Regions from separate parts of the Clostridium sp. CM042 genome, predicted to be linked through region 3. Evidence: riboswitches for the same ligand, from Rfam matches in the RefSeq annotation. Region 3 holds a riboswitch; each other region holds the start of a gene.
What was found. Region 3 has a riboswitch for cobalamin ahead of ACWJJ7_RS09090 (YitT family protein). Riboswitches for the same ligand answer to the same signal wherever they lie in the genome.
Positions count from the first base shown of each region.

Region 1 (5,974 bases), 890 kb from region 3:
GAATGCGGCACTATAAGGCCTACAAAGCCAATTATTCCACTTACAGATACGACTGCTGCCACCATCAAGGTACTTATTACAAGTATATACTTTTTTAATCCATTTACATCTACACCAAGACTTCTAGCACTCTCTTCCCCAAGTAGCATGATATTCAAATCTCTTGAAAATGTAAATATAAATAAAATTGAGGGGACTATTATTATAAATAGTAAAATTACCTCGTTAAAGCCAGCTGTTGAAAAACTTCCCATAGTCCACATAACTATTTTTTCAATATTATCTCTATTAAATGTCATCATTAATGAAATAATAGATGATAACAGATAATTTATAGCAACACCCGATAGTAAAAGTGTGGTAACTGGAACTTTTGTACCGACTCTCGCAATATTATAAACCAAAAAAGTAGTTATTATAGCCCCTATAAAAGCATTGCATGCTACCATGCTCATTCCTAAAAAATTGATTTCATTAAGAAAAACCATGGTTATAGTGGCACCCAGTGCGGCTCCAGACGAAACTCCGAGAATAAAGGGGTCTGCCATTGGATTCTTAAAAATTCCCTGAAAAGAAGTACCAACCACTGAGAGTGCCGCTCCTACTAAACAAGATAAAAGTATTCTAGGAAGTCTTAAATTTAGCAATATGATTGCAGATGTAGGATTAATTCCGTCTAAGGATACAATGTTATTTAATATTGGAATCTTACTTATTATAATTAGGGCTGTCTGTTTTAAAGAAATATCTGCCACCCCAAAATTTGTTGCTACAATTATTACAATTAGGAGTAAAAATATCCCTACTGCAAAAACTCTTCGATAATAACTCTTATTTTCTATAAACGTCATGGTTGTTTAACCCCTTTTATTTGAAAAGTTCAGGATGAACTAATTTAGCAATTGCTTCAAGCCCTTCTGCAAGTCTCGGTCCCTGCCTAACAATAATATTTTCATCAATCTCCAATAATTTACCGTTCTTAACTGCTTTCAAATCTTTGTAACCATTGGTAGCTTTTATACCTTTCTTTGAATCATAGAACTTAGAACAAATTAGCACATCAGGATTTTTTTCTACAAGCTTTTCTACACTGTAGTTCCAACCAACTACGTCACCCGCAGCGTTTTTCCCGCCAGCCATTTCTATTATATCACCTATAAATGTATCTTTTCCTGCTGTGAAATCACCACTCTTGCCGAATCCTGCTACATAATACACTGTTGGCTTCTTAGCATCCTTAACCTTATCAGTTATTTCTGCAACTTTCTTTTTCATGTCTGATATTACTGTCTTTGCTTCTTCATTGGCATTTACAATCTGCCCAAGCTTTGACATTGTATTATATACACCAGTAAAATTCTCTTCGCCATAAAGCACTATAACTTTTATATTAAGATCTTCTAATTTTTTAATAACATCCTTATCAAAATGAGTTGATGCAATAACTACATCAGGTTTTAGTTCAACAATTTTTTCTATACTTGGTTGTAATAAGTCACCAACAGATGCAACCTTAAGTGCCTGAGCTGGGTAATCATCGTAATCACTTCTACCAACTATACTGGACCCTTTACCAAGTGCATACATTCCCTCTGTTATATTTGGTGCAATCGTAATAATCCTTTTAGGTTCTTTTTCAATGGTAACCGTTCTATTATATGAATCAACTACCTTTAGAGGATATACTACAGCATTTGTTTCCTTTTTAGTAGTATTAAGAGACTCTTTATTCTCACCCTTGCTACCACACGCACTAAATACAACACAAACAAAAACAGCTAAAACTAGACCTATTATACTTTTTCTTTTAAACATAAGTTGCCTCCATAAATTTTTATTTTTTAATTACTTATTTAATTTTAATTGGTATACCACAAACCACCATGTGAACTTCCTGAGCCCTTGATGCAATATACTGATTAACTCTACCTGCAATATCTCTAAAAACCCTTGCCATCTTGTATTCTGGTACAATTCCAGAGCCAATTTCGTTAGTTACAAGAATTATTGTTTTTAAGTTTTTTTCTGCTTCGTCAAGAAATACTTCTACCTCTTGTAAAATCCCTTTTTCCATTGCATTTATATCTTGATTATTAAGATCATCAAAATTATCCCCTGCTTCATCAAACATAAGATTTGTAGTCATTATTGTAATACAATCTAATAAAATCGTATCAAACTGCATTTCTTCGTTATAGAATACCTGTTTTAAATTCTTATAGCCTTCAAATGTATACCAAGAAGCTGGTCTTCTTTCTTTATGTTTCTTTACTCTGTCCTTCATTTCATCATCAAACGGGATTGAAGTTGCAATATAAAGTACGCCACCCTTCTCTTCTTTAGCTAGCTTCTCAGCATATGTACTTTTCCCACTCCTTGCGCCACCTGTTATAATTATAATTTTTTTCATAGTATACTCCTTATTATTTTAATAATATATTATTATGTTAAAAAATCAGCAAATAAAAAAACCACACCTCAAGGATGTGGAATAATGCAATTGAATTTTTCACATATTGGATAACCCAATATTATTGTTAAATCACGCATTTTTCATCCTCCCTCCGAAGACTAAAATTTTAAGCATTAGGCAGGTTTACTGGCTTTAGCATCATCTTACTCTCCAACCTTCTCAGTTTCCCAATGGTCCTTTGGATTTCATCCTCTAATACAGTAGCGGTGGGCTGCAGTGGTTTTTTAATCACTTTCCCTTTTAACCCTTGTTACGGGCACCTAAAACAATATTTAATTTTTATTAATTTTACTATGGTTATTGTAACATCAAAAAAATATTAAAGCAATATTAATCATTCTACCTACTTGCTATCACTATTTTGGTGTTTTATTTAAGTAATATTCCATTACTCCTTTTACAATAGGTACCACATGATGACTGCCACCTTTATCTTTAACATTTTCCATTAACATTGATACTACTATTTTAGGACTCGCAGTATCCATACATATAAACCATCCATTTTCTTCTGCTGTTTTATCATTGTCATCTTTCTTAAGTTCTGCTGTTCCAGTTTTACCCGCAAGAGCTTGCCCATCAACTTTTGCCTCATGACCTGTACCATTCGGGTTTTCTATAACTGCAGAAAGATCATCTTTTAGGGTTCCTATATTATTCACAGAAATTACATTAGCTTTCCAAACCTTAGCCTTTACCTTTTCATTCAAGACCTCTAAAGTTGGAGACATAATATTTCCATCGTTAACAACTGTGCTATACGATAGTGCAAGGTGAAGTGGACTCATAAGAACCTCCCCCTGACCATAACCAGTATCTGCTAACGCTACATCATTTTTAATGTTGTTACCATTGGCTACTTGTGAATTAGCTATTGGATAATCTATTGGAAGCTTTTGCCCTATTCCAAAATTGTCACATCCTTTTATAAATTCTTCTTTGCCTATATTAAGAGCTGCCTTTGCAAAATATATGTTATCAGAATATACAAATGCATCCTGCAAATTCACTGACTCTCTCGGTTCACCAACCCTAGTAACCTTATTGAGTCCCCATGATGTATCTGGTTGCCATTCGTTTCCCGGTATGTTAATAAGTTCACTAGGTTTTATCTTCCCTTGATCTAAGCCAACCGCAGCCGTTATCAGTTTAAATGTAGACCCTGGAGAATATACAGCCGTAAATCTATTTTTAAATGGATCCCCTGTTTTTTCCCACTCTGCCTTTTGGGTATTAGAAACATAGGTGGTAATTGCATTTGAATCATATGACGGGGAGCTTACTAAAGCCAATACTTCTCCAGTTTTGGGATTTATTGCCGAACTGGCTCCTGCCTCTTTATTCATTCCTTCATATATTTTCTTCTGTAGTTCACTATCTACTGATAATGTTATATTTTCACCTGCTTTTGATTCTTTTTTAAGAATTACAACCTTATCGTTATTATTTTGTTTTGATATATATATTGTTGCTCCATTTTCACCCTTAAGCCTGTCTTCATAAACCTGTTCAAGACCTGCCTTTCCTATTAAACTAAATGAGTTATACCCCTTACTAGCATTCTTTTGTAGTTCCTCAGCAGTTATCGGCTTAATGTATCCTATAAGCGACCCCAAAGCTTCACCACCTGGATATACTCTACCTTTAGGCTTGTTCTGGATTACCCCATCAAGCTTCATAACTCCATCTATTTTTACTTTTTCAGTGCGTAGTATGTTAATAATCGGTATAAATTGATCAGAATTTTCATTATCCTTTAGTTTATTTTCTATAACTGAAGCATCAATATCTAGTATCTTAGCCATCTGCGATATATTATCATCCTTATTTTTAATAAATGTAATAGGTTTTATTCCAATCGTAACAATTAAATCATTTATTGTATTTATTGCAAGTGGTTTTTTACTCCTATCATAAATTTCTCCACGTATAGCCACTTCTGGCTCTACCCTAACCTTATCTCCCGCTTCCATACTAGGAAATATCATTTTCTCATTCCAGACTAATGTCCACTGCTTTTTGTTGTTAACCTCTTCCTTCACCATAGTTGCCTGGTAGCCTGGCATTTTTAATTGCCCTGCTGCAGTATCCATAACTATAGAAAATGGTATATTTATAGCTTTTTTATTTCCATCCTTAATTTTATCTTCATTGTCCACTTTAATAGATATATTTTTAGCCTCTATTCCACTATAAATAGCATTGTATTTATCTACGAATTCCTTTTCAGTTATTGTTTCCTTAGTTTTAACTGAAAGCATGCTATACATTGTTTTGAAATCCTGCTTTACCCACTTATTCTTATATGTATCAAATGTTTTTGTTGCACTATCCATCTTTGTAAAAAAATTAAACATAAATACTGCCATTACTATTAATATAATCCCTATCGTTGTAAAAAGAATTACTTTTAAGTTTTTTTTCGACATTTTTTTACCACCCCTTACTTATTATAACACTTGAACCGTATAATTAAATAGTACGATTTCTAAAAGTTTATTTTTTTACATATTAAACAAATATATTATAAAATAAATTATCTCAACTAGAGAATTAATATCCTTAGGATACTATTTCCAACACATGTTTACCCCTGTTGCTTATAATGTATTTAGTATATAATAACTATTAATTGATGCAATAAATATTATTCTTATTTTTAAGGAGGCATTATTATGGATAAAAAAGTTTATACTAAAAAAAGTAAAGAAGAACTAAAGAAGATCTTAACTCCAATTCAGTTTGAAGTAAGCCAGGAAGGTAGCACGGAAAAATCTTTTGATAATGAATTTTGGAATAATAAAGCAGAAGGCATTTATGTAGATATTAATAGTGGAGAGCCCTTATTTACATCTCTTGATAAATTTGATTCAGGTTGTGGGTGGCCTAGTTTTACAAAGCCTGTTGAGGATACTAATGTTAAAGAAAATAAGGATGCAACCCATGGTATGATGAGAACAGAAGTAAGGAGCAAATATGGTGACAGTCATTTAGGACATTTATTCAACGATGGTCCGATTTCCCAGGGTGGATTAAGATATTGCATAAATAGTGCTTCACTAAAGTTTATACCAATTCATAAGCTCTGCGATGAAGGGTATGGAGATTACTTAGAATTATTCAAAAAATAAGGAGAGCGTTTCTCGCTCTCCTTCTGAAATGTCGTTAAAAGTATACCTATACTTGTGATCCATTAATAGCTATCTGCTGATTATCCAAAACAAATATCTTATCTTTCCATTTTAAAGTATTTAAAACATATCCTAAGGAGTCTGCATGGTATCTTCCAGCTATTTTTTGATAACCCAATAGCTCATATACTTTATTTGAATCAAAATCCACAGGATATAAGCCGCTTATAGGATCCACGAATCCGTTAATTGGATCCTTTAGCTTTCCGTTTTCGTCGTATATTTCATTTAAATAATCGGCGTCCTTGTTGGATATATCTATAATGTATTTTTGGTTATTTTTCTTACTGATAACTTCAACCTTGTAATT
Region 1 is NZ_CM143646.1:1,031,878-1,037,851, forward strand. It holds gene ACWJJ7_RS04850 (FecCD family ABC transporter permease) at 1-851, opposite strand, end outside; gene ACWJJ7_RS04855 (ABC transporter substrate-binding protein) at 868-1,815, opposite strand; gene cobU (bifunctional adenosylcobinamide kinase/adenosylcobinamide-phosphate guanylyltransferase) at 1,850-2,410, opposite strand; cobalamin riboswitch at 2,573-2,752, opposite strand; gene ACWJJ7_RS04865 (penicillin-binding transpeptidase domain-containing protein) at 2,830-4,902, opposite strand; gene msrB (peptide-methionine (R)-S-oxide reductase MsrB) at 5,149-5,604, shown strand; gene ACWJJ7_RS04875 (FG-GAP-like repeat-containing protein) at 5,651-5,974, opposite strand, start outside.
Region 1: another riboswitch for cobalamin. It lies ahead of cobU (bifunctional adenosylcobinamide kinase/adenosylcobinamide-phosphate guanylyltransferase); the one in region 3 lies ahead of ACWJJ7_RS09090 (YitT family protein).

Region 2 (5,974 bases), 1.3 Mb from region 3:
TACATTAATTTTATTGTATCTATTATATGTTCTTTTCCCAAATCGTTTATTTTGTTTCCTATTGTTGGTTTATACATTTTTTCTCCAAAATATTCATTCGTACCACCTAGTCTAACTCCCATAGCTCCTGCTGCTGCTCCTTCTGGATAAGCACAATTAGGACTTTTATGATTTTTTCTATCTCTTATCATCACTTTTATACTGCAAGCAATATTTCCTCGAACCAGTGGTGCTGCCAAACAGATTAAAAATCCTGTTATTCTTGCTGGTATAAAATTAAATACATCGTCTGTTTTAGCTGGAAAGAACCCAATATATTTATATTTTTCATTCATATATCCAAGCATTGAATCCATTGTATTTATGCCCTTATACATCATAGCTAAAGGTGCTCCCCCTAATATTGCATAAAGAATAGGGGCTATAACACCATCTGCTGTATTCTCTGCAATTGTCTCCACATCCGCTCTTACTATTTCATATTCAGTAAGGGTCTTTGTATCTCTCCCTACAAGGTATGACAATTTAACTCTTGCGTCATAAATATCATTATTAACTAAAGAATCATAAACCTTTTTACCTTCTTTATGAAGGCATCTAGCAGCTATTGTTGTCCAAAGCAATATTATATTGAGAATATGGTACAACCAAAAAAACTTATTAGAAATTCTCAAAATTATAAAAGGCACTAAAAAACTAGAAAGTGCTACTATAACTACAATAATTCCGCCAAAAACTTTAATTTGACCATTAGTTTTACATATCGTTCTGCCTAACTTATCTAATTTAGAAATAAGTTTTCCTATATAAATCACCGGATGTTTAAACCAATATGGATCTCCAATTAATAAGTCTAACATTACCGCTAAAATTAAATCTATTATGTTCATCTGAAATAGTATTGCCATTTTAATTCCTCACTATCTTATACTGTTATAATTTTTTAAATAGTTGTTAACTGTCCCTAACTTTCTCTTTTTATTCCTATGATTTTATAGATTGAATCCATGTCTACATTATCTCTAACTATATCTGCTAGCTTGTCTAATTCTTTTTCTCTTAGATTTTCATAAACCTTAGATTTTTTAGGTTCCATAGCTTTTTTTACCCTTAAAGTATTAATCATATGTTCTCTAAACTCTACTCCATCTAAAACTCCATGAATATATGTACCCATAACATTTCCACCTGCATTTATCGCTCCATCGAAGGATGACGTATCAGAACCATTCTTATCATAGATTTCAAAAAGTGGTTTTGCATTATGACCATATTTACAAATTCCCATATGTATTTCGTAACCATAAGTTTCTAGACTAGTATCCCTAATGTTAATGCTACGAGCCTTTACTCTTGTAGTTATTTTCTCATCTTCAAATATTGTGTCTATGTCTAAAAGCTTCATACCATCTGTTTCTTTTGAATTTCCCTCTAAGCAATTAGGGTCACTTAAGCTATTTCCTAGCATTTGATATCCTCCACAAATACCTAATACGTTACCTTCTACACTATATTGCTGAATCGCTTCTGCAAGTCCCGAATTTCTTAAAGAAATTAAATCATCAATAGTATTTTTAGTTCCCGGTATGATAAGCAAGTCTGGAGTGCCCAATTCTCCTTTAGTTGTAACAAATCTAACTGATACATCTTCTTCAGCCTTTAAGGCATCTAAATCCGTGAAATTTGATATATGTGGAAGCTTTATTACAGCAATATCAATAGGTGCAGTAATTTTTTTATTAAATTCTACTGCGCCATCTTCATCTTCGAGTTCCAATCTAAAATAAGGAACTACCCCTGCACATGGAATATGTATAATGTCCTCAAGCATTGTAAGTCCTGGCTTTAAGATTTCTAAATCTCCTCTAAACTTATTAATAATAGTGGCTTTAACTCTTTTTTTCTCGACCTCATTAAGCAAAAGCAAAGTCCCTGCTAGTGACGCAAATACTCCACCCTTATCTATATCTCCTGCGAGTATCACAGGGGCATCTATAAGTTCCGCCATTCCCATGTTCACTATATCTCTATCTCTTAAATTAATTTCTGCAGGGCTACCTGCTCCTTCCATTACTATAATATCAAACTTCTTCTCTAATTCTTCAAACTGCTTTTTTAACATGTCTTTGAATTCCAATTTCATATTATGATATTCCATAGCTGTACTATTCCCAAAAACCTTTCCATTAACGATAATTTGGCACTTTTTATCGGAGGTAGGTTTTAATAAAATCGGATTCATATATACCTCTGGCTCCAATCCTGCCGCATAGGCTTGAAGCACCTGCGCACGTCCCATTTCTTTTCCATCCAATGTAATATAAGAATTCAATGACATATTCTGTGACTTAAAAGGACATACTGAAAACCCATCTTGCACAAAAATTCTACAAAGTGCTGTTACTAATATGCTTTTTCCTACTGATGAAGCGGTTCCTTGAACCATTACTTTAGCCATTACTCTTTCTCCTTTCTTCCTGCTTATATTCTTTCTTTGGTACACAACAAAAAAACAGCAAGCTTGCGCACCTGCTGTTATGTACAAATTTTTCATTGCACTAACTTGAATTCTACAGTTCTTTCCCGCCGAAAGCTTAATATTACTAATTTAGGCAGGTCTCCTGGCTCTTGATACACTTTCTCTTATAACTTTCCCTTTCTTGTAGTTATAAAAGATTTTCTCTCAATTACAGTAGCGGGGGCTGCTGTGGAATTACACCACATTCCCTTTTCACCTTACTAATCATCTACTAAAGTAACTGCATCCACTTTATTGGCTGATTAATAAAAGGCACCTAAACAAATCTATTCATTTTTTTACTAATATAATTCATAAGTTTCATTTTTAAAATTTTCAATTTAATACATTTCTATGTAATTAAGTTTATAGCATTATGTTAATCCTGTCAATAAATAAGAATTTAAAATGCTTAAGTCTCATATGGTTATAAGTCATCTCCTTCGGAGCTGCAACAGTTCCGAAGGAGATGCATTAATTCGCTAAATTAATTTTGCTTGTAGAAACATAGCTTTTTTTCCTATTTCTGTGAATTTAGCCTCATATTCTGTAACCACATTATCTTTAAAATCACTTTTATGCAAATCATAAGTTGAAAATAATATCTCAAACCCACATTCTTTGAAATATTCTACCGATTCTTCGAATAACTCTGTATCATCTGTTTTGAACCAAACTTCAGATCCCCGTTTTAAGAATTTCTTATAACTCGTCAAGAACTTAGTATGAGTTAATCTTCTTTTATTATGTCTGTCTTTTGGCCAAGGATTACAAAAATTTATATAAATTCTGCTTATCTCATCTTTTGCAAACACATCATCAATAAGCATTATGTTCATTGGCATAAGACGTACATTTATGTCTTGTGCCCCTTCAATTTCTCTTACTTCTATAACTTTTCTAAGGGCAAATACCAGAACCTCATCTTTTAAATCAATGCCTACAAAATTGATATCAAGATCTCTCCTGGACTTTTCTGATATAAATCTACCTTTACCGCAACCTAGTTCTAGATGAATTTCATTGTTATTTTTAAATTCTTCATTCCATTTTCCTTTGTGATCATATTGGTCAGTTATTACAATATGACTAGTTTCAAGCTCTGGCCTAGCCCAATATTTTTTTCTTAAGCGCATATGTTTTTCTCCTTACATTTATAATTTTTATGAAATTTACTTTTTATTTAAAACATCCCTGCAATATTTAAAAACTGTTTAAATAACCATAACCCTGGTGCTTGCACGATATAAGTAAAAACTGATTGTCCACCAGGTAATATAGGCAATATTAACGCCATAAATATTAAGAATTGATACCTATAAATTGTATCTGGTAAATTGTAAAAAAACTTTGGGAATAAATCCCTAACTATATGAGATCCATCAAAACCCGGTATTGGCACTAAATTAAGAAAAAACAAAATACAATTTAGGTACCCTGTAATTATTAAGATTTGGCTAATAATAGTATATAATCCACCATGAATTGGTGGAATCTTCGAAAATAACACAGTCAGAATTGCAAATACAAACCCTAGAATCAGATTAGCAATTGGGCCTGCAACTGAAACTTTCAAATCATCCTTATAATAATTTTTAAATGCACTAGGATTTGTCTGAACAGGCTTTGCCCAACCAAATCCTACTAATATAATCATAAGAAATCCCATTGGATCTATATGTGCGATCGGATTCAGAGTAAGTCTCCCTTGAAATCGTGGAGTTTTGTCTCCTAACCTATCTGCTACGATAGCATGCGCATACTCATGAAAAGTAAATGCTAATAAAATTGCCGGTATCATCAAAATCTTATTTAATATTTGTTGTGTATCCAAGTTTATTCCTCCTTATATTCCTACATGGTAGGCAATGTTAATCGCTACTCATCTTGTTAATGCATCTTTGACTTGTTATTTTTTAAGATGTCTAATGTACCTATTATAACAAAGTTTATTGTTATTTTGAATTGAATATTCTCAAAGCAAAATAATATATTATCACAACCATATCCTTATGAATTAACTTATATTTTCAGATTATAGAAAAAACCTTATCTTAAAAAGATAAGGTCTTAAATAAAACATCATAGTATCGACTACTTAAAAAGAACAAAAGATACTTCTTTATTATTAACCAATGATACTATTCCCTTAGTATACAATTGCAATAATTCTCCTTTATAGCTAGTTTCAGTTCCAGAACTAATATCTTTTATTACAGCTTTCATTGCATCATTTTGATAGACCTTACCAAGAGATGTAACGAATAAATCATTTTTTTTAGAAGGTTTTTGTAAATCAATTACTTTCCAATTTTCAGTATTTTCTGATGTTTTCCCATAATAAACTTTGCTTACCAAATTATCTTTTAATTCTCCAAGATACACATTGTCATCATCATCAGTGCCTATTAAAGTAAGTTTTTCTACACCTTTAATATTTATAGGTTCCTCAAGGGTGGTAGAATACATTTTATTATAGACTAATCCCTCGTACACCAAATTATCTTCATGGCGCGCTAATGCCATATTACTCACACTCTTTGGTATTGTATCAATTTTTGTCATCTCTTCGTCTCTGTCACTTCTATAGTCTCTGTCAATTCTATATATACTACTGCTACCACCTTCATTTAAAACCTTTATATAAATAACCCCTGTTAAAATTGATACTTGAATATCTTCTACTTCATCATTTGTACCAGTATAGGCTAATTTTCCTATCTTTACTTTTTCACCTTTTTCTACGTCATAAGAATATACTACTAATTTACTAGACTCATCATCACTTTTCTCTACTAAAAACATTCTATTTCTATCTGGAAGCCATTTATAAAAAGAAATTTCACTTCCGTCTTCAGCCTCTATATTTTTAACGCTTCCATTCTTACCATCAGCAATTTTTAATTCTTTATTCTCATAATAGCATAAATATTTAGCACCATAGGATACTAATATATTTTCTGCGTTTGCCGGCAATGTAATATCAATATTTTTTAATTTATCGCTTTTATTTTCATCAATTTTTTCCGTAACCATTTTTGAATCAGTAGCTAAAAAATAATGATCTATATAAAATAGAACTAAACATTGCATGGATAACGAAAATACTATCCATATACTTATTCTTTTCTTCCAACTCATAGTTTCTTCTCCTTTAATTTAAAATGTACTATGCTCAAATTTCACTTTATTGCCTACTCTCCACATAAATAATTGAAGGTATAGATCTTTCTCCATAGCTGTCGCTAGGATTGTTTATAACTTCATCATCATAAAACAAGGTTGAAGAAGAACCTCCATCTAAATTAGTAGCATTATAAGCACCAAACTTATACAATTCGTCTTGTACCTCTCTTAAAGTAGCCCCTAAACTGCCTACCTGTCTACCATCGATAACTAATAATATTATTGCTCCATCTTTTCTTTGTCCAATAGCTGTTCTAGGTGCTATCCCCT
Region 2 is NZ_CM143646.1:3,252,108-3,258,081, reverse strand. It holds gene cbiB (adenosylcobinamide-phosphate synthase CbiB) at 1-884, opposite strand, end outside; gene ACWJJ7_RS15550 (cobyric acid synthase) at 965-2,458, opposite strand; cobalamin riboswitch at 2,595-2,778, opposite strand; gene trmB (tRNA (guanosine(46)-N7)-methyltransferase TrmB) at 3,001-3,654, opposite strand; gene ACWJJ7_RS15540 (site-2 protease family protein) at 3,702-4,319, opposite strand; gene ACWJJ7_RS15535 (hypothetical protein) at 4,613-5,659, opposite strand; gene ACWJJ7_RS15530 (phosphodiester glycosidase family protein) at 5,706-5,974, opposite strand, start outside.
Region 2: another riboswitch for cobalamin. It lies ahead of ACWJJ7_RS15550 (cobyric acid synthase); the one in region 3 lies ahead of ACWJJ7_RS09090 (YitT family protein).

Region 3 (5,974 bases):
GTATACAAGCGATACACAAAGGAGAGAAAATTTAAATGAGAAAGATAATAATTATGATTTTATCAGGATTTATGGTATTTGGAGCAACTGGATGCAGCAATAAAGAGGCATCAACCGCACCTACAGAAACTAAAGTAGAAAATAGTAATAAACAGTTATCACATTATCCTGTTACAATTACAACATATAATTATGCAAAGCAACCTGTTAAAATTACTTTTGAAAAATCACCAGAAAAAGTTGTTGCAGTATATCAGAATTCAATAGAAACATTATTAGCATTAGGGTTGCAGGATAAAATAATTGCAGCATCTGGATTAGATCATGATGTTAAAGATGAATATAAAAGTGCTTTCAGCAAATTGAAGTATTATGGAAAAGCACCCGCAAAAGAAGAGGTTATTGCATTGCAACCTGATTTCATATTGAGCTGGTATTCTCTATTTGGTGAAAAAAATCTTGGAGATGTAGGGTTTTGGCATGAAAGAGGTATAAATACATATATGTCACAAAACAGTGGTGTTATTAAACCAAATACTTTACAAAATGAATATGATGATATTTTAAATATGGGTAAAATTTTCAATGTAGAGGATAGAGCTAATGAAATTGTTAACACAATGAAAAAGGAAATTGAAAAGGCTAAGGGTTTTGTTAAAGGAAAAGAAGCTGTTAAAACGGTTATTTTAGAAGCAGAAAAAGATGGAGTATATCGAATTTATGGAGAAGGCAGTATTGGTGGAGATATTGCAAAAGGCGTTGGAGCAAATTTAGTAGCAAAATCAAATGATAAAATGGGAAATGAGGATTTGATAAAGCTTAATCCTGATGTAATTTTCACTGTCTATTACGGCAAAGAAATTGATAAAGACGCTGCATTAAAAAGCATTACAAACAATCCTGGGCTTTCAAGCATTTCGGCAATAAAGTCAAAACGGGTTCATCCTATAATGTTAAGTGAAGTTTATGCTAGTGGTATTAGAACTTTAGATGGTATAGAAACAATTTCAAAAGGATTATACCCTGAATTATATGGAAATAAATAAGAATGAAGCGAATTTATAAGAATAACACACAAAATGGTTTGCTCAATGGAACACCTACTTATATATGTGTTTCCATTATACTTGTTATTATCTTGATTTTTTCCATTCTAATAACCGTAACTATGGGCTCTGTTGAGATTTCTATAAAAGATGTATATGAAATCATAATGTATAAGTTATTTAGCATTGGTGATGCAAAGTTTTTATCAAGCGGTACTATACATGATATTGTCTGGTTTATAAGGCTTCCAAGAATTATTTTGGAAGTTGCTGTAGGAATAGGTCTTTCAGTATGTGGGGTCATCATGCAAGCAATCGTAAAAAATCCATTAGCAGATCCTTATATATTAGGTATTTCTTCAGGAGCGTCGTTAGGTGCTACCTTAGCTATCCTGCTTGGGGTAGGTGTTTTTTTTGGCAGTAATTATGTAGGCATATGTGCTTTTCTAGGAGCGTTTGCAATATCAATACTTGTATTAACCCTTGCAAATGTAAATGGGAGAGCTAATTCAACAAAGCTTTTGCTGGCGGGTATGGCATTAAGTAGTGTGTGTTCAGCATTTTCAAGTTTTATTGTATACTTTGCCAATGATAGAGAGGGTATGCAGAGTATAACATATTGGCTTATGGGAAGCCTTACAGGCGCAAAATGGCAAAATATAAGAATAATTCTTCCGGTTGTAATAGTAGCTACACTATTTTTTATTACTCAATATAGAACGCTTAATTTGATGCTGCTTGGTGATGAAGTTTCTATAACTTTAGGTACAGATTTGCAGAAGTATCGACAATTTTATCTTATAATTACATCAGTTGTAATTGGATTTATTGTATATGCATCAGGGATAATTGGATTTGTGGGACTTATTATTCCTCATCTTATAAGAATGATATTTGGAACAGATCATAAAAGAATTATTCTACTATCTGCATTAACGGGAGCTATATTTTTGATTTGGTCAGATGTTTTATCTAGAATTATAATACCAGGAAGTGAACTTCCAATAGGAATATTAATTTCTATGATTGGTGCCCCAATTTTTATATATCTTATGGTAAGTAAATCATACGGATTTGGAGGTAATAATTGATGGAAATAAAGACTTTAGATGTAGAAGCTTATTTAGGTGGAAGTCATATTTTGAAGGGTTTAAGTATAAATGCAAAGAAAAAAGAATTCGTAGGCATTATAGGACCTAATGGAAGTGGTAAAAGTACACTTTTAAAATGTATATACCGAACATTACAGCCTTCTACAGGAGCTGTATTTTTAGATGATAAAAATATTAAAGATTTTGCTATGAAAGAAAGTGCAAAAAAAATGGCAGTGGTGTCTCAACATAATAATTATAATTTTGATTTTACTGTTTCGGATATGGTTCTAATGGGACGAGCACCACATAAAAAGTTTATAGAAAAAGACAATGCGGGGGATTATAAAATTATGGAAGAGTCTTTAGAAAAAGTGGGTATGACAGAGTATGCTAAACGAAGCTTTTCAACCTTATCAGGGGGAGAAAAGCAAAGAATAATTCTTGCAAGAGCCTTAGCACAAAAAACAGAATGTCTTATTTTAGACGAACCTACAAATCATCTAGATATAAAGTATCAGCTTCAGTTTATGGCTACTGTAAAGGAACTTGGTGTCACAGTTATATCTGCTATTCATGATTTAAATATTGCTGCTTTATATTGTGATAAAATTTATGCTATGAAAGCAGGTAAAATTGTTAGTTATGGAACACCGACAGAGGTCTTAACCCAAGAATTAATAAAGTCCTTGTATGAGGTTGATGCTAACGTTACAGAGGATAAAGAAACTGGTCTTTTAAATATTATGTATAAACCTTCTTATATAAAATGATAGTCTATATTGTGTTTATATCAAGTACAATTTCTTCAATTATATCTTTGATTTGCATATTCCTTGTGCCTGGCATATAAATACCATATTTGAACAAGCAAATTTTTTTATGATTGTTTGACCAAGACCTGCCCCTTGTGTGTCTATTACAGCTTACTGAAAATAAGGAAAGTTTAAATTCTAAAGGTGAAATTTGTGGAATGATTAAATACAAGATAAATATAGTTAAGTTAATCGATAATATTGTAGATTCTTAGATTAAATAAATTACTTATCTTATGTAGGTGTCATAAAATCAAACATTAATTACCTCATTTTTCAAAAAAATTCAAATAGAACACTTAATTTCGTTAAAGAAATTTTGACAATCAAGTATTTAAAATGTATACTTGGTTTATGGAATAATATAGTTTATTTAACTTAATATTGAATTTAAAGGTATGAGATGTTTTGCATTTCATTTAAAAGGGAACCAGGTGAAAGGCCTGAACGGTCCCGCCGCTGTAATGGTGAGAAGCTCTAAATTATACCACTGACAATTTTGTTGGGAAGGATTAAAGCGACTATGAGCCAAAGTCAGAAGAACTGCCTTTATTAATACACCAAGAACGCTACGAGTGATAGGGGGTGTGACGCATATTTGTATGAAAATGCATTTTATACTTTGTGTTTTTTACAAATATGGTTAGTACTGTTATCAAGCCCTTTAGCATAAATGCTAAAGGGCTTAATTTTTAGTTGAGAAAGAAATTATGATTATTTTACTGAGGAAAGGTAATATAATTGATAATTATAAGGAGGCATATTATGCAAACAAAGATAAAGGAATTTGTGCTTATAAACATAGGAATGTCTATGGTATCAGCAGGTTTATATTTCTTTTTAATGCCAAATAATTTAGCGACAGGTGGGGCGAATGGATTAGCTATAGTTATAAATAAATTTACAGGGGGATTATCCGTAGGTTGGATAATGATAATAATAAATCTTGTTTTGTTTGTAATAGCATTTATTGTTATCGGAAAGAGTTTTGGTGGAAAAAGTGTATATGCAAGCTTTGGTGTATCGGGTATTATAATTATGTTTCAAAAGTTTATACCTATTAATAATTCACTTACAGGAGATATTTTATTGGAACTTATATTTGGAATACTAATATCAGGAATAGGTATGGCTATAGTATTTAATCAAAATGCTTCAACGGGGGGTACAGATATCTTAGCTAAGATATTAAATAAATTTTTCCATATAAATCTAGGTAAAGGAGTTTTAATGTGTGATTTAATCATAACTTTAATGGCAGCTTTTGCTTTTGGAATTAAGCTATCATTATATGCAATGCTTGGAGTTATAATTAATGGTTTTCTTATAGATGACATTATAGAGGGAATAAACATGTGCAAAGAAGTTACAATTATAAGCAAGAATAGCGATAAGATAAGGAAATATATAAGAGAAGAGCTAGATAAAACATCTACTGTATATAACGGAGTAGGGGATTTTTCAGATGAGAATAAAGAAGTTGTTGTGGTTATACTAGGAAGAAGGGAATTTATAACACTTAAAAAATTCATAAAATCTGTTGACAGGGATGCTTTTGTAACAGTGAATAATATTTATGAAGTCTTTGGACATGGATTTAAGTCCTTAACACATTAAATCATCTTCTGGGAAACTGTAATATTAACTGATTTAACACTTCAGAGGTCGTAGCAATGATTGTAGTGGATTAGTCGATTAATTCAATATGCTTTGGGAGGGATTTTTATTGACGTTATAATAAATAAAAAAAGTGGAGTACCACTTTATATTCAAATTAAACAACAGATTATAGATAAAATAGAAAAAGGAACTCTCAAAGTTGGAACAAAATTACCTACAGAAAGAGAATTATCTGAAATGTTTAAAGTAAGCAGAAATACTGTAAGCACTGCATATAATGACTTGGAACAAGAGGGGGCTTTGAAAGCCCAGCAAGGCAAGGGAACGTTTGTAACTGAAGATTTTATATCTTGGGAAAGTAAAAACAAAATAATAAAATTCATTGACTTAGGACTAGGGGAAGCTCTGAAAAGTGGAATGAAACTAGAAGAGTTTTTAGAGATAGTAGATCAAAGGGTAGATGTAAAAACATATATTAGATAAAATTTAGCAATAAGAATATAGTATGATGCTGCTTGCTGATGAAGTTTCTATAACTTTAGGTACAAATTTGCAGAAGTATCGACAATTTTATCTTATAATTACATCAGTTGTAATTGGATTCATTGTATACGCATCAGTTATATTACTTTTTATATCAAGTACAATTTCTTCAATTATATCTTTGATTTGCATATTCCTTGTGCCCGGTATATAAATACCATGTTTTTGTAGTGGAAGTATATATTTGGTACAATCCATATTAAATATTGACGTGGCAATCATGGGAGTAATTTCACCGTTTATGCCACCACTACAGATTATTCCAATTGGACCGATTATACTATCAACTTTATTTTTTTTGCAAAATGAGCAAATTGATTCCGCTCCACTTATACCAATATTTGCACCAGCTCTTATCATATTTGAACAAGCAAATGTATTTGTAGCAAGTGCAATAATATAGATATCTAGGTTGATTTCTTTACGAATTTTTTTTATGATTGTTTGACCAATACCTGCCCCTTGTGCGTCTATTACAGCTATTTTCATGGTAATGCCTCCAAAAAATAAAATTTATAATGTGATGATATCTATTTTTATATACATAAACATTATTATACTATAATGTTTATGTATATTCTATTTTTAGCCCAAATAAATATTGATAGGAACAGGACTAAATTGATTTGTTAATTATATTGAAGATAAAGCTGAATTCTTTTGATAATTTTAAAATAAAAACGAAGCCTATTAATTGAACGAAGCCCAATTAAGTTATAATAATATGTTTACAATAAAAATTCTCCCATAAAGGTATTAATTTTATAATTCAAGGCAAAATAAAGAAAATGATATTAATAATATAATCGATATAAATGAAGGGGAGAATTTGGTGAAAAACGAGGAAAGTATAAAGGTT
Region 3 is NZ_CM143646.1:1,925,412-1,931,385, reverse strand. It holds gene ACWJJ7_RS09110 (GntR family transcriptional regulator) at 1-35, shown strand, start outside; gene ACWJJ7_RS09105 (ABC transporter substrate-binding protein) at 36-1,046, shown strand; gene ACWJJ7_RS09100 (FecCD family ABC transporter permease) at 1,049-2,137, shown strand; gene ACWJJ7_RS09095 (ABC transporter ATP-binding protein) at 2,137-2,910, shown strand; cobalamin riboswitch at 3,330-3,517, shown strand; gene ACWJJ7_RS09090 (YitT family protein) at 3,718-4,569, shown strand; gene ACWJJ7_RS09085 (GntR family transcriptional regulator) at 4,663-5,055, shown strand; gene ACWJJ7_RS09080 (DUF3842 family protein) at 5,143-5,604, opposite strand; gene ACWJJ7_RS09075 (ribonuclease J) at 5,948-5,974, shown strand, end outside.